Regions from separate parts of the Desulfovibrio sp. JC022 genome, predicted to be linked through region 1. Evidence: predicted binding sites of a transcription regulator. Region 1 holds the regulator's gene; each other region holds the start of a gene.
What was found. Region 1 encodes sigma-54, which starts transcription at its own class of promoters, with help from an activator protein. Its sites were predicted from a motif close to CTGGCACGGNNNNTGCTT; they were not measured.
Positions count from the first base shown of each region.

Region 2: FMS18_RS00185 (Spy/CpxP family protein refolding chaperone) is a predicted target of sigma-54. The motif match lies at 2,956-2,973, and genes of this name have one in related genera.
Region 3: FMS18_RS11725 (LeuA family protein) is a predicted target of sigma-54. The motif match lies at 3,582-3,599, and genes of this name have one in related genera.
Region 4: FMS18_RS07985 (flagellar hook protein FlgE) is a predicted target of sigma-54. The motif match lies at 2,811-2,828, and genes of this name have one in related genera.

Region 1 covers NZ_VOPZ01000002.1:4,055-10,121, forward strand. The annotation lists gene FMS18_RS02970 (PTS sugar transporter subunit IIC) at 1-69, opposite strand, end outside; gene FMS18_RS02975 (PTS sugar transporter subunit IIB) at 104-565, opposite strand; gene FMS18_RS02980 (PTS sugar transporter subunit IIA) at 569-997, opposite strand; gene rapZ (RNase adapter RapZ) at 1,028-1,909, opposite strand; gene FMS18_RS02990 (PTS sugar transporter subunit IIA) at 2,007-2,456, opposite strand; gene raiA (ribosome-associated translation inhibitor RaiA) at 2,460-2,996, opposite strand; gene rpoN (RNA polymerase factor sigma-54) at 3,048-4,463, opposite strand; gene lptB (LPS export ABC transporter ATP-binding protein) at 4,783-5,505, opposite strand; gene FMS18_RS03010 (LptA/OstA family protein) at 5,665-6,067, opposite strand, start outside.
Region 2 covers NZ_VOPZ01000001.1:36,534-42,600, forward strand. The annotation lists gene FMS18_RS00175 (nitrogen regulation protein NR(II)) at 1-1,419, opposite strand, end outside; gene FMS18_RS00180 (DUF4405 domain-containing protein) at 1,435-2,292, opposite strand; gene FMS18_RS00185 (Spy/CpxP family protein refolding chaperone) at 2,440-2,907, opposite strand; gene FMS18_RS00190 (Spy/CpxP family protein refolding chaperone) at 3,249-3,725, opposite strand; gene FMS18_RS00195 (ABC transporter ATP-binding protein) at 3,935-4,597, opposite strand; gene FMS18_RS00200 (ABC transporter permease) at 4,606-5,766, opposite strand; gene FMS18_RS00205 (DUF2318 domain-containing protein) at 5,779-6,067, opposite strand, start outside.
Region 3 covers NZ_VOPZ01000006.1:258,955-265,021, forward strand. The annotation lists gene FMS18_RS11710 (MFS transporter) at 1-344, opposite strand, end outside; gene FMS18_RS11715 (AraC family transcriptional regulator) at 325-1,362, opposite strand; gene FMS18_RS11720 (hypothetical protein) at 1,574-2,440, opposite strand; gene FMS18_RS11725 (LeuA family protein) at 2,437-3,543, opposite strand; gene nifH (nitrogenase iron protein) at 3,868-4,695, shown strand; gene FMS18_RS11735 (P-II family nitrogen regulator) at 4,851-5,198, shown strand; gene FMS18_RS11740 (P-II family nitrogen regulator) at 5,200-5,574, shown strand; gene nifD (nitrogenase molybdenum-iron protein alpha chain) at 5,593-6,067, shown strand, end outside.
Region 4 covers NZ_VOPZ01000004.1:202,019-208,085, reverse strand. The annotation lists gene FMS18_RS07995 (aminotransferase class I/II-fold pyridoxal phosphate-dependent enzyme) at 1-255, opposite strand, end outside; gene FMS18_RS07990 (ferritin family protein) at 575-1,048, shown strand; gene FMS18_RS07985 (flagellar hook protein FlgE) at 1,127-2,713, opposite strand; gene FMS18_RS07980 (lipopolysaccharide assembly protein LapB) at 2,970-3,716, opposite strand; gene hslU (ATP-dependent protease ATPase subunit HslU) at 3,901-5,277, opposite strand; gene hslV (ATP-dependent protease subunit HslV) at 5,295-5,834, opposite strand.

The sequences.
Region 1 (6,067 bases):
AAAACCGGGATTTATTGTAAAGCGGAAGAGCGAAAAAATCGCAAAAAAAAACCGATCACCGCAACCCAGACGGGAAACGACAACGACAAGCCTTGGAACAGACTCATGAGAACCTCACCTGAACAGGATCATTAGGAACGCAGCGAAAATCAAGTTCTATACCCTGCCCCTTAAAGTAATGAAGACAGGACTCATCATCTGAACTCAAAGCCACACTGGGGGAAATCTGTTTTTTACCGGGACCGTAATGAATATTGCCGATATTGACAGTACTGAATTGGAATCCTGAATCAAGGGCCCGGCGTACATCAGCGCAAGAAGAAAAAAGAATGATAGTACTTACATTTACATCAGCGATGGCAGGAATTCTATGGCTCAAATCATCAACAGAACAGAAAGAACACTTAACTGATTGTGGTATAGCCAGCGACATAATCTGCTGTTGCAAATCATCCCCGGCAACGGCATCGTTCACCACGATAATATGCTTTGCGTGAGTATACGGAAGCCATGTTTCAATGATCTGCCCATGGACAAGACGGTTATCAATTCTCACCCACATCATGGCCTACCCTTTTGAAGTTCGTTTTCGCAGCATCTCGCCTGCAATGACAATGCCTTTAGCTGCAGCCTTGCTGACTTCTTCGGCCATTTTCTGCAAAGATTCATTGCGCATCTGAAATGCCTTGAGAAGCATAGGCAGACTGACGCCGGTAACAACCTCTATATCATCCCCCTGCAACAGGGAGAGACTGAGGTTGGTAGGGGTTCCACCGAACATATCGGTAAGAATGAGAACACCATTCCCGTTATTCACTTCGGCAATGTTGTTTTTAAGAGAATCAACAGCCGCGTCAATGCCCTGCGAAACATCAACACTGAGGGAGATAATTCCCTCTTGAGGCCCGACTATTAATTCACCCGCTTCTATAAGCGCTTGTCCGAAGTTACCATGAGTAACAAGAACAATTCCGTTTTTGCTAGATTCTGTGCCCATCAAAATTCCCGATATATTCAACTATAAAAACTATTTTAAATGAATGTGCTTATGCTCAAGTGAAACAGAATAACCATTATCCTTGAGAGTTGCAAATATCCTTTCAGCGGTGGCAACGGAACGATGACGTCCGCCGGTACAGCCAACAGCAATAGTCAGCCTGTATCTTCCTTCCTCCTCGTAAAGAGGAAGCACATACTGAATGAAATCGAGATATTTCTCAATAAAAATTGAACCGGGTTCCGTACCTAAAACATAATCAGAAATAACCTTATCCTGACCGGAAAACGGGCGAAGCTCTTCTTCAAAGTATGGATTAGGCAGAAAACGAAGATCCATAACCATATCCGCAGCAGTTGGCACATCATGCTTAAAACCAAAAGACATAACATGAACACGCAATCCACGGGTCTTCTCGCTGAGCTCGGCCCATTTTTCCTGAATCCTGCGCCGCAGATCATGAATGGAATAAGTAGTGGTATCAATGACCAGATCAGCCTGATTGCGGACTTCTCCAAGAGCTTCCTTCTCTTTTTCAAGAGCCTGCTCAAGACCGATATCTCTCGATTCAAGGGGGTGTAAACGGCGGGTGGTGGCGTATCTACGCACCAATTCCGGCAGACGTGCTTCAAGATAAAGAATACTTGGACGATACCCTTTGGAAGTTAGTTCTTCACGGGTGGCTTCCCAGTCGACACTGAATTCAAGCTGTCGCAGATCCATACCCAGCACCAGCCCACGGTAGGCATTGTCACGAGTATTGAAAAGTTCAACCAGACGCGGAAGCATCCCTGCGGGCAGTCCGTCAACACAGAAAAAACGCAGATCCTCGAAGACTTTCAGAACAGTAGATTTACCGGCACCGGAAAGCCCGGTAACAACAATCACAGGAAAGGAATCCACATCAACCACCCCAGTATCCTCCTTGTACAATAGCCCACAAACAAAATTAGCAATGACCTGAGTTCATTGCTAATCTGATTTTCATTGATTCCGTAAGATTCCGGATCTAGCCGAGACCGAGAAGTTTAAGCAAATCCTGCTTATCCCCGGTATCAATAAACGCCTGCCGGAAAGCTTCATCTTTAAGCTGCCGGGAAATCTGCGCCAGCACCTTCAAATGAGCACCGGCCCCCTGCTCGGGGGCCAGTACCATAAAGAATATCTTACATGGCTGCATGTCCAGAGATTCAAAGTCGACTCCCTCGCTGGAGCGGCCGACAACTACGACAATCTCTTCAAGACATTCCAGTTTACCGTGGGGGATGGCTATGCCATCCCCGATTCCGGTTGTTCCAAGTTTTTCACGATCATTAAGGACCTTAAGGGCATTTTCCACATCCACTTCCAGACCTGCGTCCTTGAGGGTGGAAACCATTTCTTTCAGAACTTCACTCTTATCAGAGGCCTGTAGTTCATGAACAACAAGGTCCTTCGCCAAATTATCAGTTATATTCATCAGTTAGTATCCCGGGTCAATTAAACCGAAATCGCCATTATTGCGGCGGTAGATTACATTTATAGCTTCGTTATCCGCATTGCGGAATACGAGGAATTCATGGTCGAGAGTCTGAAGCTGCTCTGCGGCTTCATCAATACTCATAGGCTTGGGAACAAAAGAGTCGGACTCGACAATTACAGGTTCCCTGTACTCTTCCTCTCCATAGCTGAGAATATCCATACGGGCAGGAGCTGCGTCCTTACGCCTGTGACTTCTCATCTTTTCATTTGCGCGGCGAAGCTGGGCTTCTAGCTTGTCCAGAACCATATCCACGGTGGAATACATGTCCTCGGACACTTCGTAAGCTGAGACATGTAAATGGTCGGAGGTAAAAACTACTTCCGCAACATGCCTGAACTTATCAACTGACAGATTCACCTGCATATCAGTATTGTCAGGGTTGCTGACGTACTTTACCAACTTGGAGAAACGGCTGTTTGCATATTCCTTAAGATGTTCGGATGCGTCGAAATTCTTAAAAGTAAATGCTACGTTCATAAAGAGCCTCCTTAGTAAGGGGTGAATATGCGTTGATTTCTCCGGACTACATTAGAATACCTTTTTCCTCTTGGATGAGGAGAGTATCCCCATTGCAGTCCTGTACTTGGCTACGGTCCTTCTGGCTATATTGACTTCCAGCTTCTCTTTGAGAATCTCAGCAATCTTCTCGTCGCTGAGGGGCTTCTTTCCGTCCTCTTCGCCGATCAACTTTTTGATCGTCGCCTTGACGGACTCGGAACCGACCTGAGATCCGTCATCCAGACCGAGAGCACTATTAAAAAAGAACTTAAGTTCATAGATTCCATGCGGAGTAGAAACATACTTATTAGTAGTGATTCGACTCACAGTGGATTCATGCATCTCGATGTCTTCCGCAACCTCCTTAAGGATAAGCGGTTTTAACTTGGTGACACCGTGGGCGAAAAATTCGCGCTGAAACCTCACTATGGATTCAAGAACTTTATATAAGGTGCGCTGCCGCTGGTACAGGCTCTTCATCAGCCATTGTGCGGAACGCATCTTGTCCTGAAAATATTCCTTATCATCTCCCTTGGTTGATGCCAACGTCTCCACATAAAAAGCATTCATCTGCAATTTAGGAAGACCGTCTTCGTTCAGAACTATGACAAAATCACCATCATATTCATAAACATAAGCATCCGGGCTGACATAGAAAGAGTCTCCACCTGAAAAACTTGCTCCGGGCAATGGATCAAGTGTCTGCATCAGATCAAGGTAACTCTTTAAATCCTCCATGCTGAGCTTGAACTTCCGAGCCAGCGGCTTGTAGCGTTTCTTCTCAAGATCATCCAGATGGTCCCGGACCAACGAGACCAGAATCGGATCATCATCAAGCTTCAATGCTTCCAGCTGGATAAGCAGACATTCCTGCGGAGTCCTTGCCGCCACGCCTACCGGATCGAAACGCTGGATGCGGTGAAGCACCTTTTCCACGTCTTCGATTTCAGCATAGCATGTTTCACATACTTCTTCCAAGTCTATCCGTAAAAAACCTCCCGAACTTAAATTACCCATAAGGCATTCGCCGATGGTCTTTTCTTCGTCGGTAAAATCAGAGAGGCTCATCTGCCAATGCAGATGCCCTTCAAGAGAAGCCGTCTTGGTCAGACGCGTTTCAAATGAAGTTCCTTCTTCATAAGATTCAGACTCGCGGGAAGCAGACTGCTTTGATGTGCTGGAGAATTCACCGAGATAGTTTTCCCACTCGGCTTCCTTGGAAATTTGTGCCTCTTCGGCCGTAGCGGTGCCTGCATCAGCATCAGCAGCGTCAGTTCTCTCCTGCGCTTCAGCTTCTTCAAGAATAGGATTCTCCATAAGCTCCTGATGGACACTATCCACCAGTTCCAGACGGGAGAGCTGCAACAACTTGATCGCCTGCTGCAACTGAGGAGTCATAACCAGCTGTTGAGTAAGCTTTAATTGTTGTCTAAGTTCCAATCCCATATATTCAGGCCACCTTATATTAGTCTCAAACTCAATTTATTTCAGTTAGTTGCACACCAAAGCAATAAAAAAAAATTTTATTAAACCTCAGCCTTGATTTGACTATGCCACATCCCATTACAAGATGCAACAAAGACCTCTGAATTATCTGATATTTAAGGATTTTTTACATACAGAATTTGTATATGAAAAAAGTGTACCAATGTTCGGGCAGACTGTAAATCAACAATGCCAAAATTAATCAAACTTTAGCCCAAAAAAGAGCCGGACTTCAAAAAATGAAGCCCGGCCTGAAAAACAAAATTAGCGTAAAAAACGACTACAAACTAAAACTATCACCCAGATAAAGCCTGCGTGCCTTGGTGTTCTTCACAATATTTTCCGGTGAACCGTTAAGGATAACCCTACCCTCGTAAACAAGATAGGCCCGGTCACAGATGGAGAGTGTTTCACGCACGTTGTGGTCAGAGATCAGAATTCCCAGCCCCATATCTTTCAGTGAAGAAATGATGTCCTGAATATCAATTACTGCGATGGGATCAATCCCCGCAAAGGGTTCGTCAAGCAGAATGAACTTCGGATTGTTAATCATGGCCCGTGCAATCTCAAGACGGCGGCGCTCACCACCGGAAAGATACATGGCCTTCTGGTCTGCCAAACGCAGAATACCCAGTTGGTCAAGCAGTTCATCCGCCCTTTTCGGCACATCTTTACCGGAAAGACCGGTATGTTCGATTATGATTTCAAGATTCTTACGCACGGAAAGTTTCTTGAAAATGGAGCTTTCCTGCGGAAGATAACTGATCCCCTGACGTGCCCGCTCATGCAGGGGCAATCTGGTTATCTGCTTTTTATTAAGATAGACATCCCCGGAAGTAGGTTTGACCACCCCCACAAGCATATAGAATGTTGTGGTTTTCCCCGCTCCGTTAGGACCAAGCAGCCCCACAACCTCGCCCTCGCGCACGGTCAGCCCAATTCCGCGGACGACCTCCTTAGGTCCGTAGCACTTGACCAGTTTCTTGGCGATAATCGAAGACATAACTTCCTTTTTGATGCGCTACGCGCTTTTGATGAAATGATTTTGCCTCCGGCAGCCCTGCCGGGGGCCTCAAACCCTTTGAAAAGGGTTTAAGAATCCCAAACTTTTTTAATAGGGCTTCGCCGCTATAAACGCTTAATCATCATTAAATCATACAGACTAAGGCGAAACATTTTTCGGAGTATAAAAAATAGCCTCAATGGGTTTGTTACCGCCGACAACTTCAGCACGATTATCTTTCAGATAAAACTTAATCTCTTCACCCTGAATATTGTTGGGACCGTCCTGCAACTCGGCATTCCCATTCATATAAATAATGGAATCGCCCACAACATAAGTCAGTTTGTCGCAATGACCTTTGCGGTTGTTCATAACCACTTTAACATTACCACCGGCAACGATCTTCTTGATCTTATCCTGCGTGTCAGTAAGAGAATCACCTTCCGGTCTCAAGTGAGCGGTAAGAGTTTCCGAGGTAAGGGTCACGTCCAAGCGCACGACCTTAACATTACCGGAAAAAGTAATCCGGTTACGGTTTTCGCTAAAAGTCATCTTGGTGGAT
Region 2 (6,067 bases), on a different contig from region 1:
CAGGTTGAGCAACACCTGCCGGATTCCGTCCGGGTCGGCATATACGCGCTCGGCATTAAGTTCGTTCTGCAACTCAGTTCCCTTGTGTTCAAGATCAAAGCCCATGAGGGTCTGCATGGATTCGCAGAGTTTATACAGGTCAAGGGATTCGGGGTTCAGCTCATGGGGTTTGGAAAGGTAAAGCAGGTCGGTGACTACTCTGTTTAAACGATCCGCTTCGGTGAGCATGGTGGTTGCGTAAGTACCGTAAGGTTGTTCATCCTGAAATTTATCCGCAAAGAGCTGGGCGAATCCGCGCAGGGAACTTAAAGGATTGCGGATTTCATGGGCCACTCCGGCTGCCAGTGAACCGATGGAGGCCAGTCTGCGGGCTTCGTAAAGGTCTTCTTCCAGTCCGGCGATATCGGTGCGGTCGCGGATAATGATCATGTTCCGCTGTTCTTTTCTGCTTTCAAAGTATGGTAAGAAAATCAGCTCAAGGTTCTTGCCGCCAAGCAGGACATGTTCCCAGACAACGTTACCCCGTTTGAAATTCTGCAAAGATTCGTAGGAAAAATCGTTCCAGTTTTTGCCTACTAGAACTTCATCTGCCGGACTTTGCAGAAGTTTATGCGCGGAACCGTTAGCCGAAAGGATGGCTCCCTGCGTGGAGATTGTCAGCAGTCCATCGGGCATGTTGTCGAGCAGGTTGGCTTGAAATCGTTCCAGCCGGGTCAGTTTTTTTCCTTCTTCTCGTCGTTGAAAATAGGCCACAGCCAGCAGCCAGAGGACCAGTCCGGCCAGAAAAATATATCCGGTCTGAAGCAGTGCGGCCCGGCGGTATTGATTGAATTGGCGCAAATGTTTTTCCGCGCTCAGTCCCAGCAGCAGATAAGTCTCCCGCTCCTGCGGGGGCATGAATCCGCGTCTCTTGTGACCGTACAGCCGTTGCAGAATGGGCTGGCCCACAGTGCCGTAAAGCAGGGCTGCTTTGCCCTTGATCATGACCGGAGTGCTGGATTCACGCATTTTGGTGATCATGTTGAATAGACCGGAGGGCGGTACGTAGGCAGGGTTGTTGTCTCCGTCCTGTTCTACCACCAGCATGGGTTTGTGGTCCGGCCCGTAGAGCGCGATATAAAGCAGGTCTCCCTGTGCGACCATTTCCCTGAATAATTCACGTGCATCAGGCAACAGCTCATCAGGCATGCGTCTGTTGTGCATTCCCGGCTGTCTCATACGCCTGGCTCCTTCCACCAGTTGAATATCCAGTCCGCGTGCAATGGAGCGTGCGGAGAGCAGCATGTGCTCGAATACCGTCTGGTGCATCTGGCGCAGGTTGTGCCATGTAAGGTATAAACTTCCGGCCCCGAGGAGTATCAGGGCCAGAAGTGCCAGAGCTAGAGGCAGCTTATGCGATTTTTGTGAGCTTAATTCCATTTCGTCCGGTTCTGTTTACGGATTGAGCAGGGTGCTTATGGCACGCGGAGAGTCAAGGCCAAGTGCCCCCGCAATTTCCTTGATGGGGGTGTCTTTGTCAATAACTACACCCTTTTCGCGCAGAATCCCCAAAGAAGTGTTCAGGTCCAGATTAAATTTCGCACAATATTGTTCAAGGCTCATGCGCCCGATTCCGGTTCCGGTTCCCGCAGAGTGGGACTGTTCCTGTCCTTGTGGAGCACTGTCGGTATCTTTTTTTACGGAACTTTTTTTGCCGGGCTGATCTTTAAGGATGATTTCATGAACTTCCTTGGGGGTCAGACCAGCCTTGTTGGCAATGGATTTGATGGGTTCTTTGGTGGATTCAAGTTCGATTCCGGCATTTCTGATGGAGGCCGCAGCTTTGTCCACATCAAGTCCCATGCGTTTGCAGAAAATTTGCAGCGGGCTGAGTTCGGCGTGCCCGTATGGAGGGATGCCGTACTTTGTTTCGCCTCTGGCCTGAAAGTATTTGCTGAATTCCAATACCTGCTTCATAGGCGGCAATTCGGCCAAAGTACCGAAGGTCACGAAAAGTGTGATGGCAAGGCTTATGTAAAATGCGGGTGAGGTGAAATTTGCATCCCCGGCCTTTTTCTTGAGGTAGGCGAGGATGGGCTTCCAGTTCAGCCAGATGTGCAGGATGGAGATAACAAGGAAAAGAACTCCGGTGCAGATATGGATGTCGCCCCATTGTTCCTTGCTCAGGCCGAAAAGGGTCCAGTCCGCCCAATAGGCTACGCGGCCCTGTGGTACAATATATAGGACTACGCTGGTAATAATCAGGACTATGAACGAAAAGAAGCTGGTCAGGGATGTGATTTTTCTAAACATACAATTCTCCTTTGATTTGCTCTGATATTAGTAGCTTAAATAGTCCTGAATGTGGAAGATTATTTAATAAAAAAAGGAGGACCAAGCAGTCCTCCTTTTTACCCGTTTTCCTGTAATTAAGTGTAGATGAACGTTATTTAAAGGGTTTTAGGAACCTTGGCCCGGACATCCGCCGGCGGGGCAGTTGCCCTGCCGAGAGTTACCGCAGCCTCTGCCGCCCTTACCGAATCCCTGCCCCATGGGCGGGAAGGTCAGGCCGGTTTCTTTTTCTATTTCTTCAGCCATTTTGTTGTGTTCTGCGTAAAGCTTATTCCGTACTTCGGTGAGTTCCTTTACCAGAGCATGGATGGTATCCTTGTCTGCTTTGCCGGACTCTACCAGAGCGTTGAGTTCAGTGTGTTTTGCCCACTGATCGCTTTTCAGGGTCTGGAATGTGGATTCATATTTTTTGATGATGTCCTGCACCTGCTGTTGTTTTTCAGGTGTCAGTTGCTCATATGCAGCCCAGTTACCATTGTGGTAGCCGGTATTCCGGTAACCGTTGCGTGCCATGGCGACAGAAGCTACTGCCAGAACCAGCACGACGATCAGCGGAATCAGAGTTTTTCTCTTCATATGATCTCCTGATGCGGTTAAAAGTTGTTGCCCTCTCAGTCTGTCATAAAGCATGTGGCGTGCCAAAACTGGAAGGTTAGTATAATCAGTGTGTTATGCTGTTTTGTGCAAGAGTTGGGATAGGTGTAAGTGCAAAGTGTATGTGCAGGTGATTGCACAAGAAGTGCACGCTCACCTGCATTAAGCTTAAATCTTCTAGAAGATGACAGATTTAAAGCGTGGAAAGAGATTGGTAGTACTTTATTAAAATTAAAAAAGGAGGCCCGGGGAGGGGCCTCCTTATAACAGGGGGAAGGAGTGTTCTATTTCTATGCAGGGGATGATGAAATTATTTATCTAGCTTAAGAGTTCCAGTGCCCTCTATTGTCATTGTTATGTCTGCGTCCTTTGCGGGTACCGTCGTCATCAAAGCCGCGACCGCCTCCGAAACCGCGCATGGGCATATCAATGCCGGTGGCTGCTTCGAGTTCTTCATTGACCTGTTTGCGGAGGTCATAGCCCTTGGTCCTGAGTTCTACCATTTCTTTGACCAGCTTGCTGATAGTTTTCTGGTCGGCCTTGCCGGAATCGACCAGTGCGTTCAATTCGGTGCGCTTAGCCCACATCTGGGTTTTGATGGTCTGGAATTCGTCTTGATGCTTCTGGAAGATGGCTTTTACTTCCAGCTGTTTTTCAGGGGTAAGCTGTTCGAAGATCTGGCGGGGACCGTTATGGTATCCATTGTGGTCGTTTCTGTGGTTGCCCCCGCGGGCCATTGCTGTTCCGGCCATGGCCATTACCATAATTGCTACTACGGGAATCACGATTTTCTTTTTCATGGTTCTCTCCTTGGAGTTGTATGAGTTCTTGTTGTCTCGTAATTCTCCTAAAGCACAGGCCGTGCCATTTTACGTAAGATGTTAAACCTTTTGAATTTATGGTTAAATGTATACTTTTTTAGTCTGAAAATGAATATGCAAAGATCTGCGCAAGCCTGCACATCTTGTGCATTATAAATGTAAAAATGCACTTATAAAACTTAATGTTTCTAAAGAGTTCTGCCGTCTTCCAGTAAAATAGTATCCTTAGCCATGCTGGCATGGACCCGCTCGTGGGTGACCATGGCAATGGTCAATCCCTCATCATTGAGATCCTGAAGGATTCCCATGATTTCATTGCCTGTAGCTTTGTCCAGACTGCCGCACGGTTCGTCGGCAAAGAGGATTGAGGGTGACTTTACGAGAGCTCTTGCAATGGCTACCCGCTGCTGCTCGCCCCCGGAAAGCTGTCCCGGAAGGCGGTTCTCTTTACCCTTTAAGCCGACCCGCTCAAGGCAGGTCCGTCCGTGCTCCAGCAGTTGTTCGTTTGCTGGTCGCAGACTGTCCAGAAAGGGCAGGAGTACATTTTCGTGGGCGGTCAGGTAAGGGAGCAGGTGGTGCGACTGAAAGATAATGGAGAATTCATCTTTCCTGAGCCTGTCGATTTCAGAGCCGGACAGAGAAGTTATTTCACGGTCTTTGAAGTAAACTGTTCCCTGTTCAGGGCGGAGCAGGCTGGAGATAACGCTTAGCAGGGTTGATTTACCGGAGCCGGAGCGGCCGACAATGGAGGTGAATCCATTTTCAGGGATAGTGATTGAAACATCGTCCAGTACAGTTACAGCTGTGGGACCTTCACCATAACTATGGGTAATTGATTCTGTTTTAAGCATAGTTGTCCTTACAGTGAAACAAGGGTTCTTGATGGATCAACGCGGGTAGCGCGAAGTGACGGGATAGTGGCTGAGAGAACAGCCAGTCCTGAAACAGCCAGAAAAGTGATTCCGAAGGCAAGTGGGTCAAAAACTATTTCTGCTTCCCCCATATTCAGGTTCTTGAGGATTTCTCCGCTGGCAAAGAAACCACCCAGATAACCTAGAATTCCTGAGATACAACCCATGAGCAGTGCCTCAAGGCAGAAGATGGAAAAGACCGATCCTGTGGAAAATCCCAGCGAGCGCATGAGACCGATTTCGGTTTTGCGTTCATTTACTGCCGAGAAAATGGAAAGTCCGATCATGAAGCAGGCGGTGAGCAGGATCACTCCGCTAACAGTCCAAGCCATTTGATTTACAAAGCTGATGGCGGACATGCGTTGCTTAACCACATGTTGCAGGGCTTTCACTTCCGCACCGGGGACTACTTTGACGATCTGCTGTACTATTTCATCAATGGGGCATCCGGCACATAGTGCGGCTACTTCAATGAAATGAACGGCTCCGGGCCGTCCTACGCTGTTACGCAGCAGGTCGATATCCATAAAGATCACGTTATCATCCTCGGTTCCGGTGGGGTCGAGGATTCCGGCTGTCAGGAGTTTGTTTCCTTCTATCTCAAGTGTTTCTTCAGGTTTTATTCCTAATTTGCGGGCGGCATTGAAACCGAGCAGGATTTCATTTTGATTTTCCGGGAAGCGGCCCAGCGGATACCAGTGTGTTTTGATACTTAATTCATCAGCCATGCTGACCCCGACCACTGCCACCTGTTGACCTTTAATCTTCGAAATAGCAGCGAATTTGGGCGCAACAGCACTGAGCCGTTCTTTCAATTCAATGGACCGGATCGATTTCAGTACCGGAGTCCCGTCAAGCTCATGTGATCCGTAGGCCACGTTGCCGAGGTCCAGACCGCCGTAGCTGACCGAGAGGGATTCGGTCTTCGGGGTGATCAGTATGTTGGCCCCGAATTTACTCATTTTTTCTTCAAGGCTGTTGCCCACTACGGTGGAAAGAAGCTGGATGGAAACCACGGACATTACTCCCACGGTGAATACCGCGCAGAGCAGTATTGTGCGCAAGGGTCTTCGTCCAAGGTTACGCAGGGGGATAGTGAAAAGGTTCATGTGTTGCGCTCCTTAGAAATATATGGCCCCGGATCTGACAGCATCCAGTGAGATTACAAGCTTATCACCTTCAGTCCGTCTTTCCAGCGGTGAAGGATTGCAGCCGCCTTTGACCACATTTATGCGTGTGGAATGGAAGCGCATGCCGCAGTTGTTGCAGACCATAAAGTCCCCCTGCTGGGAATATCCCTTTTTGGAACGGTAGCAGACGTCGCAGGCATCAAAGGCCGCCCTGATGGTTCCGTCCTTGCTGCGGACCACAAAGAAACGAATTTCTTTTCCGTCCATATTTATTGAATAG
Region 3 (6,067 bases), on a different contig from region 1:
TACATGATGCCGAAATCAGCAGACGGCGGAAAATAGGACACGCAGACCAACACCGCCGCCCCGCTCCATTGCAAGGGAAGTATCCATGACCTGCGCCTGCCAAGGGCGGGTATGTATTTACGGTCCACCCATGAAGCGCAGAGGAACTTCAAGGCCCACGGCAGATGAAGTGCGAAAATTGCCCCTACGGCCTTAAGATTCACCCCCTGCTCACGCAGGATAACCGGTAAACTGCCGAACACATAACCAAGCGGTATGGCCTGACACAAATACATGGAAGCCAACAGGGAAAGCTTGAATAATTTTGAAGCCTTTTGCGGTCTTTCATTGTTTGAACTTTTCATTGGCGTAACTCCTCACTTTTTTATCTCGCACTGAAGTCAAAAACTTCTTTGGCAACACTCCGTACTTTTTCTTAAATGCCGCACTGAAATGGCTCAGATTTGTATAGCCCAAAGCCCATGCTACTTCGCTCACATTCATATCTCCTGCTTCAAAAAGCATTCGAGCCTTACGTAACTTATATTCCTTGAGAAAAGCGAAAACAGTCATACCGTAAAGCTGCTGAAAACCAGCTTGAATTTTGGAGATGCTCATCATATGCGCCCGGGCAAGTTCAGCCATGGTCGGCGGATTATCAAATTTTTCCTTCAACTCATCCTGAATGGATTTAATGCGTTCTATCTCGAGCAGACTCAACCCGGAACTGCGACCCCGCTCAGGAGATTCAAGCTTCATGACCTGCAAGCCAATCAACTCAAGTGCCTTGCCTTCAAGATAAAGCCTGCTGCAATTGTCACCAACAAAGCCGTAAAACAATTCATTAGCCGCGGCCTGCACCGCCGGGTCCATGGTATGATGGATAAAAAACTCATTTGCATTCCGATTTTCCAACACCCCTTTCAAATCATCATGAATTGAATCCATATCCGTGCAGAGCAATTCGTGCAGTAGTTCAGGGCTGATATGCAAATGGATGGTCCTCGCCCGCCCCTCAACTGTAGACTCGACAACACCCGATATTTCATGGAAAAAACCCAAACCGCCGCTACCGGGTAAATTCTCCACCCGCAAAGGCCCGAGGGAAGTTTCATGCATATTGTTGATGATTGATCCTTCAAGGAAAAAGCCAAAATCAATATAATTGTTTTTCTTGTGGTAGCTGAAAGAAAAACCCTTAAAAAGAGCGGCTTCAAAAGCACTAAGCCGCAATCCGGGACGAAGCTCCATTTCCCGCCAGACAGGAGGTTCCGCTGCCCCATCCCCCCTTACAGATTCAAATGCACGGACAGCACTTTTAGATGAGGCATCTTCGATTCCCCAACAACCTTTATTTATAGCGGAAAGCGTATTGTTTTCCATTACTCCACTCCTGACTCGGCAAACCCTAACTGAGTTTGAATTTCATTTTCCTTACGAATATAGTTAACCTACTTAACTGTCAAGTGTGGAGTATACTTTTAACTTATCCCTCTCCCTAATGGGGCGATATTGTTAGGCGAATCGGATATTAACTTTATTTGCAGGGTAATTCTCTGGAACGAAACGTCATCTTAAACTAAATATTTCAACATCAAACCGAACAAATCAGCCCATTCGACAAGTTATCCAGCTGCGGCAGAAACGGCGCAGTACTGATTTCATAATCTTCAAAATCCACATAAGACGGCTCTGAGTCAGGAGTCACGCTGAGTTCCATACCCTGATCATCAAAGACCACACGCATGGGCACCATTTCGCGCTCACTTTCAGAGCATAAAGATTCACGGCATTCAGGCACAAAAAGGAACTCCGCCCCGGAATAGTGGCGGGCGGTGACCATGCTTAAAGTGGTACACAGAGAAGCAACCTGCCCTTGATTATCAAAAACCAGTGAATTCAAATCCCCATTGATGCCTACTGCATCGGAATCAAAAGCAGTGATTTTGCCGATGCGGGTTTGCAGCGGTGCCGGCTCGACAGGCTCAAGAGAACGGATGCGCCCTCCCGGACTGAAGCTGATGCCCACACGGGTTCTGATGACACCAACCGGAGTCTGCACGGCAATATTTTCGTCCGGCCAAAGGGTCATGGAACGCAATCCACCATCCTCGTAAAAACAAAGACTGATGACTTTGGCTGTTAGCGGACCAGCCGGAGTGTCAATGGTCAATGGCTCGGCAAGCTTGCCTTCATCTTCCTGTGTCCAGTAGCCGGACAGCTTCCCGTTAAGCGGAAAAACCCGCTTCAGCTTACCGGACTTATAAAATGTAACCATCTCAGCTTCAATTATCCCCACCGGGGTAAAAACCGGGGTGCGCTCTTCCAACGGCAGGGATTTAACCGTGCCGTTGGCATAGGTCTGGACCGGCTGCAGGGTCTTGCGGCGCAAATCATCGGTGGTGTGCTGGGCAATCAATTCCCCGACCTCAGTCAGATAGAGACGTCTCAAGGTGTTCATGTGTAGACCTCCTCGTCATTTAGCTTGATAAATTCACTGCGGGTCAGAGGCCGTTCAAGGCGCAGGGAAAGCTGGCGCACGGCCTCGGTAAGCGTGGAAAGGGAGTCCGTGCCGCAATCAATACCGTATTCATCAAGGGCATTGCGCACCGCTGCCCGCCCGCTCTTGCCGCCCACGGCCATTTTACGGGCCGTACCCACTGAATCTGGATCGTAAGGCTCGAACAGTTCCGGGGATTTGCTCAGGGCATGGGTGTGCAGCCCTGATTCGCAGGCAAAAATATCGGTGCCGACTACAGCCTTGGTGCGCGGGATGGCAACCTTGGCTGCCGCGCCCACCAGCATGCAGGCTTCCTTAAGCACTGCGGTGGAGTAGCGGGTGTTACCCTCACGCAGAGCCAAACGGGCCACCAGTTCCTCGGTGACGGCAATGCCGGAACGCTCGCCGATGCCGATGACCGAACAGTCCGCGTAATCGGCCCCCGCCTCAAGGGCGGTGAATGAATTGGCCGTAGCCATGCCGAAATCATCGTGGCAGTGCACGGCAATATCAATATTCAGCTTCGCTCTGAATTCCTTGACCAGTTTTTCCATGGAAAGGGGAGTCAGTTGCCCCAGTGAATCCGCAAGGCGGACCCTCGAAGCCCCGCAGACCTCGGCATGCAGGGCCATGGAAAGGGCGAAATCTCCATCAGCACGGGAGATATCCTCAAGGCCCACGGAAATGTATTCAAAACCGCATTCTTTAGCCCTGCGCACTGCCGCAGCCAGCTTACGCAAAATATCCTGACGGTCCGAGTCTAAACGTTTCTCAATGTGCAGGTCCGAAACCGGAACCCCGATATTAATGCGGGGCAGCCCCAGCTCCGCCGCTGTTTCAATAGCCTTCTCCCGGCAGGGAGACCAGACACTTAATTCCGTATCTCCGCCGAGAGTGCGGGCATGGGCAGCAAAGACCGTAAGATCATCTTGGCCGACCCAGCCCAGCTCTATCTCATCCACGCCCATATCAATAAGTGAGGATACGATGCGCTTGCGGGTTTCCAGATTGAAATAAGCCCCGAACAACTGTGCGCCTTCACGCAGGGTGGTATCGATCAACATTATGTACTCCAGATGGATTAAATAGTTCAAAATCCATACAGCATAATCGGTGCCAAACAGCCCTGCCATCCTATCTACCTTAATTTATATAACATCCCCTACTTTTCCTTCTCCATACGCAACCTACGAAAATGTAGTTTCCTACAATTTTGTGCAGAGCATTCATAAGAATCTACATTTTTCGCATGTCTTAATTTTTCTTTATCCTAGGCACATTTCCAATCAAATACAGTTACTTACGATACAAAAACAAGTTTGGCACACGGATTGCCTTAGGAGAATCAGCAACACGAAAACAATCCAAACCACATGGAGGAAAAAAAAATGAGAAAAGTAGCAATCTACGGAAAAGGCGGAATCGGAAAATCCACCACCACCCAGAATACTGTAGCCGGACTGGCAACAATGGGCCGCAAAGTTATGGTCGTAGGCTGTGACCCTAAAGCGGACTCCACCCGCCTGCTGCTGGGCGGACTGGCCCAGAAATCAGTTCTCGATACCCTTCGTGAAGAAGGTGAGGACGTTGAACTTGAGGACATCCGCAAACCCGGTTTCGGTGAATCATGGTGTGTTGAATCCGGCGGCCCGGAACCCGGAGTCGGCTGTGCAGGTCGCGGTATCATCACATCCATCAACATGCTTGAGAACCTCGGCGCATACGAAGAGTCTGAAGGCCTTGATTACGCATTCTACGACGTACTCGGTGACGTTGTCTGCGGTGGATTCGCAATGCCCATCCGCGACGGCAAGGCCGAAGAAATCTACATCGTCTGTTCCGGTGAAATGATGGCCATGTATGCAGCCAACAACATCTGCAAAGGTATCATGAAATACGCGGAATCCGGCGGAGTACGCCTCGGCGGCCTGATCTGCAACTCCCGTAACGTTGATAACGAAAAAGAGATGATCGAAGAGCTGGCTAAAAAGCTGGGCACCCAGATGATCTACTTCGTCCCCCGCGACAATGACGTACAGCGCGCGGAAATCAACCGTAAAACCGTAATCGAATGGGACGACAGCGTACCGCAGGCCACCGCTTACATGGGCCTCGCCGATGCCATCGACAAAAACGAAATGTTCGTTGTCCCCACCCCGCTGGAAATCGAAGAACTGGAGCAGTTGCTCCTCGATTACGGACTCATGGAAGCATAATAGAAATTCCCCCACCTCCTCCACACAAAGCGGCGAAGCCTAATAAAAAAGTTTGGGATTCTTAAACCCTTTTCAAAGGGTTTAAGCCGCCGGAGGCAAAATCAATCCATTCTTAAAGCGCACAGCGCATCAAATAGCAGAGCAAGGAGAGAAATATCATGATCATGGTGAGAGCAATTGTAAGACCGGAAAAAGCGGACGACGTACTGGCCGCGCTCATGGACAACGGCTACCCCGCAGTAACCAAATATTCCGTTGCAGGCCGCGGTAAACAGCGCGGCATCAAAATCGGCGAAGTAACTTACGACGAAATCCCCAAAACCATGCTCATGAGCGTGGTCAAGGCTGAAGATAAAGACTTTGTAATCAACACCGTAATGGACGCGGCAAGATCCGGAGCAAAAGGCGCATTCGGTGACGGTAAGATTTTCGTAACCGAAGTTGAAGACGTCTACACCATCAGCTCCGGCATCAACGAAGCGGCTCCGGCAGAGGAGGCATAGCATGAAAGAGGTCATCGCAGTTGTGCGGATGAACATGATGAACCGCACCAAAGAGGCCCTCACCGAAGCGGGCATAGATGCTTTCTTCGCCCACGAGGCACAGGGCCGCGGAAAAGGTTTTGTAAACGCTACTGTACTTGAGGGCGCGGAAGAAGGCTACGAAGAAGCCGCCGCAGTCCTCGGTGAAAAAGGCAAGCTCTACCCCAAACGTATTTTGACCGCTGTTGTTCCCGAAGAATCAGTAGGCGCAGTGGTGGAAGAGATCATCAAAGTCAACAAAACCGGAAAACCCGGTGACGGCAAGATATTCGTCTGCCCCGTAGGCGACTCTGTCAGGGTCAGAACCGGAGAAACAGGCGCGAAGTCCATCGCCTAACCACTCAGGAGAATTATTATGAGTAGCAAGACCAAAGTGGTGCAGTGGGACCCGGCGGACATCAAGGAAGAACTTCTGAAGAAGTATCCGCCGAAAGTTGCCCGCAAGCGCGCCAAACAGATTATGATCAACGAAGCGACTGAAAGCGAAGCACCGCCTGAAATCGTCGCCAACGTCAGAACCATTCCCGGTATCATCACCATGCGCGGCTGCACTTATGCAGGCTGTAAGGGCGTTATCATGGGCCCCACCCGCGACATCGTGAACATCACCCACGGCCCCATCGGCTGCGGATTTTATTCCTGGCTGACCCGCCGTAACCAGACCTCTGCAGGCCCTGACGGTGAAAACTACATGCCCTACTGCTTCTCAACCGACATGCAGGATCAGGACATTATCTTCGGCGGTGAAAAGAAACTCGAAGCTGCCATTCAGGAAGCATACGACCTCTTTCATCCCAAGGGCATCTGTATCTTCTCCACCTGTCCGGTGG
Region 4 (6,067 bases), on a different contig from region 1:
TTCAATTTCATTTTTAAAGACCTGATCAAGTACTTGGCCAATTTTACCGGCAATTGTACTGATGTTGGTCAGCTCCAGCAGTGAAGCACTTTCTTTCAGGGAAACCAGTATCCCGTAAACCTGCGCAACCGAAGCAGGTGATGGGGAGGTCATTTTTTCCATTTCTATCAGCACATTTTCAATCTGGTCCAGTTTGTCCAGCGATTGTTCCACAAAATGTTGCAGTGCTACGTCTTCTTGCAAATCATCAGTCATTCTTTCTCCCCTTGGGCAAATGTATTTATATGTAGGTTGTTTTCAAGAAACTTTATTTACGTAAACCATAGCTTGTCGGTTAAAGTATATTTGTGCAATTTTTTAAAGAAGAAATCCATTATCTTTTTATATAATTGAATGGAAAAAATGGCAAAGGTTGATCCTTAAAAATATAACCTAATACGGTTGCGCTTTTGGAAACTCTGGTTAATATTAATAATCAATGACCATCTGTTTGCAGAGATTAGGCTGATTTGTCCAAGATAAATCATGATAAATCGATTTCCACAGGAAGTTTTTTAATTAACGAGGTGTACATATGGTTACCTTTTTCAGTGCCAATGAAGTGGCAGAACTTGCAATGCGTATTGAGCAGAAAGGGCAGGCGTTTTATCTGCTGGCCGCAGATGAGGCAAAAGATCCCGCTGCAAAGGAATTTTTTGAATTTTTTGCAGAAGAAGAATCCCGGCATGAGCTTTTTTTCAGGGATATGCGTGATCGCATCGGTTCCATCGAAATTCCTCCGGGAAGCGACTATGAAGAATATACCCAGTATGTAATGGCACTTGTGGATTCCCACGATGTGTTTAATTTTGATTACACTGCGGCATTTAAGGATGAGGATTTCAATTTTGAGCAGGCTGTGCGCGCTGCTATGCGTTTTGAGAAGGACACCATCCTTCTTTTTACCGAGTTGAAAAGAATGGTTCCCGACACTGAACGTAAGTTTGTTGAAGAATGCATTGACGAAGAGCGTAAACATTTGCGCATGCTGGCTGAGAAACTCAGCTAGTTCGCAATGTAAAGACATGAAGAAGCCCCTTTCAGCTTGCTGGAAGGGGCTTTGTCTTTTGTTATTTAACCTTTTGGATTACTTCTTGATTCCAAGTGCAGTGTTGATCAGCGAATCTGTGGTGGTTATTCCCTTGGAGTTGGCCTGAAAACCGCGCTGGGTCAGGATCATGTAGGCAAATTCTTCCGCCAGATCGACGTTTGATGTTTCAAGGCTACTACTTACCACTGAACCGAGTCCTTCTTTACGGGCGACACCTTGAATAGCCTCACCGGAATCCTGCGTGGCGGAGAAGTAGTTGGAGCCTTCCCTGCGCAGGCCGTACTCATTTTTAAAATTGTACAGGTTGACCTGGTAAAGATCCGTACTCATCCCGTTGGAAAACAGGGCACTCATGATACCATCGGAATTGAAGGCCACGTTCTGGAGGTAACCTTCTCCGAATCCGTCCTGAGACTGGCTGATTGTTGAGGATGAACCATAGTAATCAGTGGTGGCAAGGGCATTAATCTTCCCGTCGTTCATACCCGGAAGAGATGCTGCGTTGCTGCCGACGTCAGCTGCGGTCATACCTGTGGTAGTCCATGTGTCTGTGCCGGAAGTTATTCCCATATCAACAGAGATGGTTTGGGCAGTTGCCGTTCCATTTGCTCCCGAGAGGGTAACATTAAAGGTAGGTGCTCCATTGCTGTTCAGTGAAGCCTGCTCCCAGTTGCTGAGGTCCTTGCCGTCAGTTGATCCGGCGGCGAGGGTGAAGGCACTCTGATTGAGCAGGGTTCCGTCCCCGGAAAAAGTAAGTGTCCCGGCCATGACCAGTCCTGCGCCGGAAGTGCCGTTCAGCGAACCGGCATCGCTACCCGGAGGTACGGTCACAACATATTCCCAGTGTCTTTTGTCGGAACTGTCGCCATCATTTACGACCTTGTCGTAGTATACCACCAGATCGTGCTTGTTTCCGTTATCGTCGTAAATTTGTATGGAGCTGTTGTATTCATATTTATCAGCGGTGAGCGGCGTATCGCTTGTACCGTCCCATTCGCTGAGCAGAGAAAAGAACGGGGACTCCGCGTTTTCGCTGTTGTCCACAGCCCCGGAGTCAAGGTTGGTGCGCATATTCACTGAATCAGTGCCCTTGGGGTCTGACTTTACAACCATGACCTTTTTGCCTGTGGCATCAGTCTCTTCCTTCATGGGCAGGACTATGTTCTGCGATGCTGTGCCGATATTGCCATCCGCATCTATTTTGTAACCTTGAAGAACGTTGTTATGGGTATCCACCAGTTGGCCGCTTTTATCAAAATGGAAACTGCCTGCGCGGGTGTAGTGACTGGTTCCTGATGCTGCTTCGGCCACACGGAAAAATCCCTGTCCGCCGATAGCAAGATCAGTACTGGAATTAGTGCTCTCGAAAGCACCTTCCTTGAAATTTATTCTGGTGCTCGCAACCCTTGTTCCCAGCCCGATCTGTCCGGCGGTATTGCTGCCCCCGGATACGATTCCGGAGTTGGCTTTGGCCGAACTATAGCTGCCAAGTGTTTCAAGAAATGTGTCGCCGCTCTTGTAGGCAGTTGTATTGACGTTGGCAAGGTTGGCACCGATCTGCTGTAGCAGTGTTCCGTGTGCCTTCACGCCCGTCGCGGCTGTGTACATTGAGCTGAAACCCATGAGTAAACTCCTTAGATAGGTGCGGCATTTATATTTGTGACTCCGCCTGCACCTGTTTAACCTGTGGCCCGGAATAAAAATCCGGTCACCTGTACTTAAGCAAGGGGCGTGCCTAAAGTTTGTATTAAGCAATATCAAGGGTTTGTTAGCTGACAGTGTGTTCAGAAGAGGAAAAAAAGTCCTTCTTAATATTGAATTAAGAAGGACTCTGGCTATCGATAAAGCTCGACTTATTGCTATGAATTGGAAATTTGGATCAGCCGGAAATTTTTTTACTCAGGTAATTCTTAAGTTTCTTTGCGGGGTTTGAGTCAGGATTGATTTCCAGACATTTCTCAGCGTTTTTAAGAGCCTCTTTGAGATCGTTTTTTTCATACAAGCAGCGGGCTATATTGAAATAAAGGTTCTCGTCATCATTGGTTAACCCCACCGCTCTGGAATAAAAATTAACAGCCTTGTCAAACATCTTGTTTTTACGCAGGGATATGCCGAAATCATTAAATAGATGTTTGTGCTCGCTTTCAAATGCGGCATCAAGATCAATCAATCTGCTGAAAATGTCTGTGGCTTTCTCAGCTTCATTGCGGTCAAGGTAGCATAGGCCTATGCCGAAGTTGGCTCTGATGTTTTCTTCATCAATATTAAGGGCCTTGCCGTATTCCATCTCAGCTGTGAAAGTGTTGCCCTCTTTGCGCTGACGGTCGGCCTTGGCAAGGGATTTGTTCAGTTTTTGGATGGCTGGAAATACTGTGGATGTATATAGCTCAACCTCCGGGGTAAATGATTCCAGCAGTTCTTCCTTGCTGATAATCTGTTCTTCCCCGGTGGGAACGTTGTTTTCATTGAGTACGCGTAAGCCGACTTCCCCATTGTCCTTTTCCTCTGCAAAGTACAGGAAAGACTGGATGACTTTTCTTTTGGTCGTTCCGGTCCCGATTTCCTGTATTAGCTTAGTGGAAAAAGTGCCCTTTATTTTGGGCAGGGGAGTTTTGCTTTTAGTCATGCTTTTAGCTGTAATTGGGGTGTTACTATGTGTTAGAATATATTAGTTAAATTGTATTGGCCTGAAGTGCCTTGGACATATAGCACATATCCGCCCGGCCCTCAATTTTAAAAAACAGTAAAAAAGCGGGACAATGTTACAATTGTCCCGCTTTAATGTTGATTATATCCAGATATAATAGCTGTTACAAAATATAACGTGAGAGATCTCTGTCTTCTGTTACATCTTGCAGTTGTTCCTGAACATATTCTTTGTCAATAACAATTGAATCACCGGAACGGTCAGGAGCTTCAAAGGAAAGGTCGGAGAGAATCTTTTCCATGATGGTGTAAAGTCTTCTGGCTCCGATATTTTCAGTTTCCTCATTGAATTTCTGGGCATTGAAGGCCACTTCTTCAAGGGCTTCGCGGCTGAAGTCGATGTTCAGGTTTTCTGTTTCCAGCAGGGCCTTGTACTGAACTGTCAGGGCGTTCTGCGGTTCGGTAAGGATGCGGTAGAAGTCGTCTTTATCAAGGGAGGTCAGTTCCACACGCAGGGGGAAACGGCCTTGAAGCTCGGGGATCAGGTCCGAGGGTTTGGCGTAGCTGAATGCACCTGCGGAGATGAACAGAATGTGGTCGGTCTTAACCATGCCGTATTTGGTGTTGACCACGCAGCCTTCAACCACGGGCAGCAGATCGCGCTGTACGCCTTCGCGGGAAACATTGGCAGAGCCGCCGCCTTCCTTGTTTCCGGCAACTTTGTCAATTTCATCAAGGAAGAGGATACCGCCCTGTTCAACTCGTTCACGGGCCAGTTCTGCCACGTTGTCCATATCGATGAGCTTGTCGGATTCCTGCTGGATGAGGATTTCGTAAGCTTCGCGAATGTTGACCTTGCGTGTTTTAGTTTTGTTGGGAAACATCTTGCCGATCATGTCATTGACCTGCATGCCCATGTCTTCCATACCGGGCATGGACATGATTTCCACGCCGCCGCCCTGTACAGAAACTTCGATTTCCACTTCACGCTCGTCGAGCTTGCCTTCGCGCCACATTTTGCGGAATTTCTCACGGGTGGAGGACTGGTCCGCTGTGGGCTGTTCCTGCTGCTGTTCTTCCGGCGCGGCAGGATTGAAGAATCCCATTCCGGGCTGTTTGGGCTTGGAGGAGGGCAGCAGGATGTCGAGCAGGGCATCTTCTGCGTGCTTTTCTGCCTTGACTTTGACCTTCTCCATTTCTTCTTTGCGTACAAGGCTGATGCCGATCTCCATCAGGTCGCGGACCATGGATTCAACATCGCGGCCCACATAACCAACCTCGGTAAATTTGGTGGCTTCGACTTTGAAGAAAGGACATTTGGCAAGCTTAGCCAGACGGCGGGCGATTTCAGTTTTACCAACGCCGGTAGGCCCCATCATGATGATGTTTTTGGGTGCGATTTCGTCGCGCAGTTCCGGCGGAAGCTGCTGACGGCGCCAGCGGTTACGCATGGCAATGGCGACCATCCGTTTGGCATCGGACTGGCCGATGATAAATTTATCCAGTTCAGAAACGATTTCTCTAGGTGTAAGATTGCTCATTTTCAGGCTCGCGACTTTTATTTTTCAAGGGTTTTGAGAACAAAGTGGTCATTGGTATAAACGCAGATTTCACTGGCTATTTCCATGGATTTCTGCGCGATCTCCGCAGCAGGCATCTCAGTGTTGCGCATGAGCGCACGGGCTGCGGAAAGAGCGTAGGAACCGCCGGAACCGATAGCTGCAACACCATCGTCAGGTTCGATAACATCGCCGTTACCGCTGATGATGAGGATGTGCTCGGCGTCAGCAACCATGATCATGGCTTCCAGTTTGCGCAGGAATTTATCTGTACGCCAGTCAGTTGCCATTTCAACGGCGGAACGAACAAGGTTGCCGGAGTAGGTTTTGAGTTTCTTTTCAAAGCGTTCAAAAAGGGTAAATGCATCAGCGGTTGCCCCGGCGAATCCGGCGATAACCTGATCATTGTAAAGGGTACGGACTTTGACCGCGGAATGTTTCATCACCACAGCCTGTCCCATAGTGACCTGACCGTCACCGATCATGGCAGTGCCTTTATCGTCCTTAACGGCCAGAATGGTTGTTCCTCTCATTTCCATATTTATCTCCTGATTCATCTATTTCAATATGACGGATTGAGTTCAATTTGTTTATGAATTCAATAATTACGCCGTGGGATATTCATTGATAGCGGCGTGAAATTTTGCGTTACCAGAACATAATACTTGTGGGGGGGATGGCAAGGGGGGATGGGGAGGTTCTTGTCTGTTGGTGATATTTACTGTTATCTATAAACCCGTTTGTGGATTTAGCCATGCGGTATGAGTTCTTG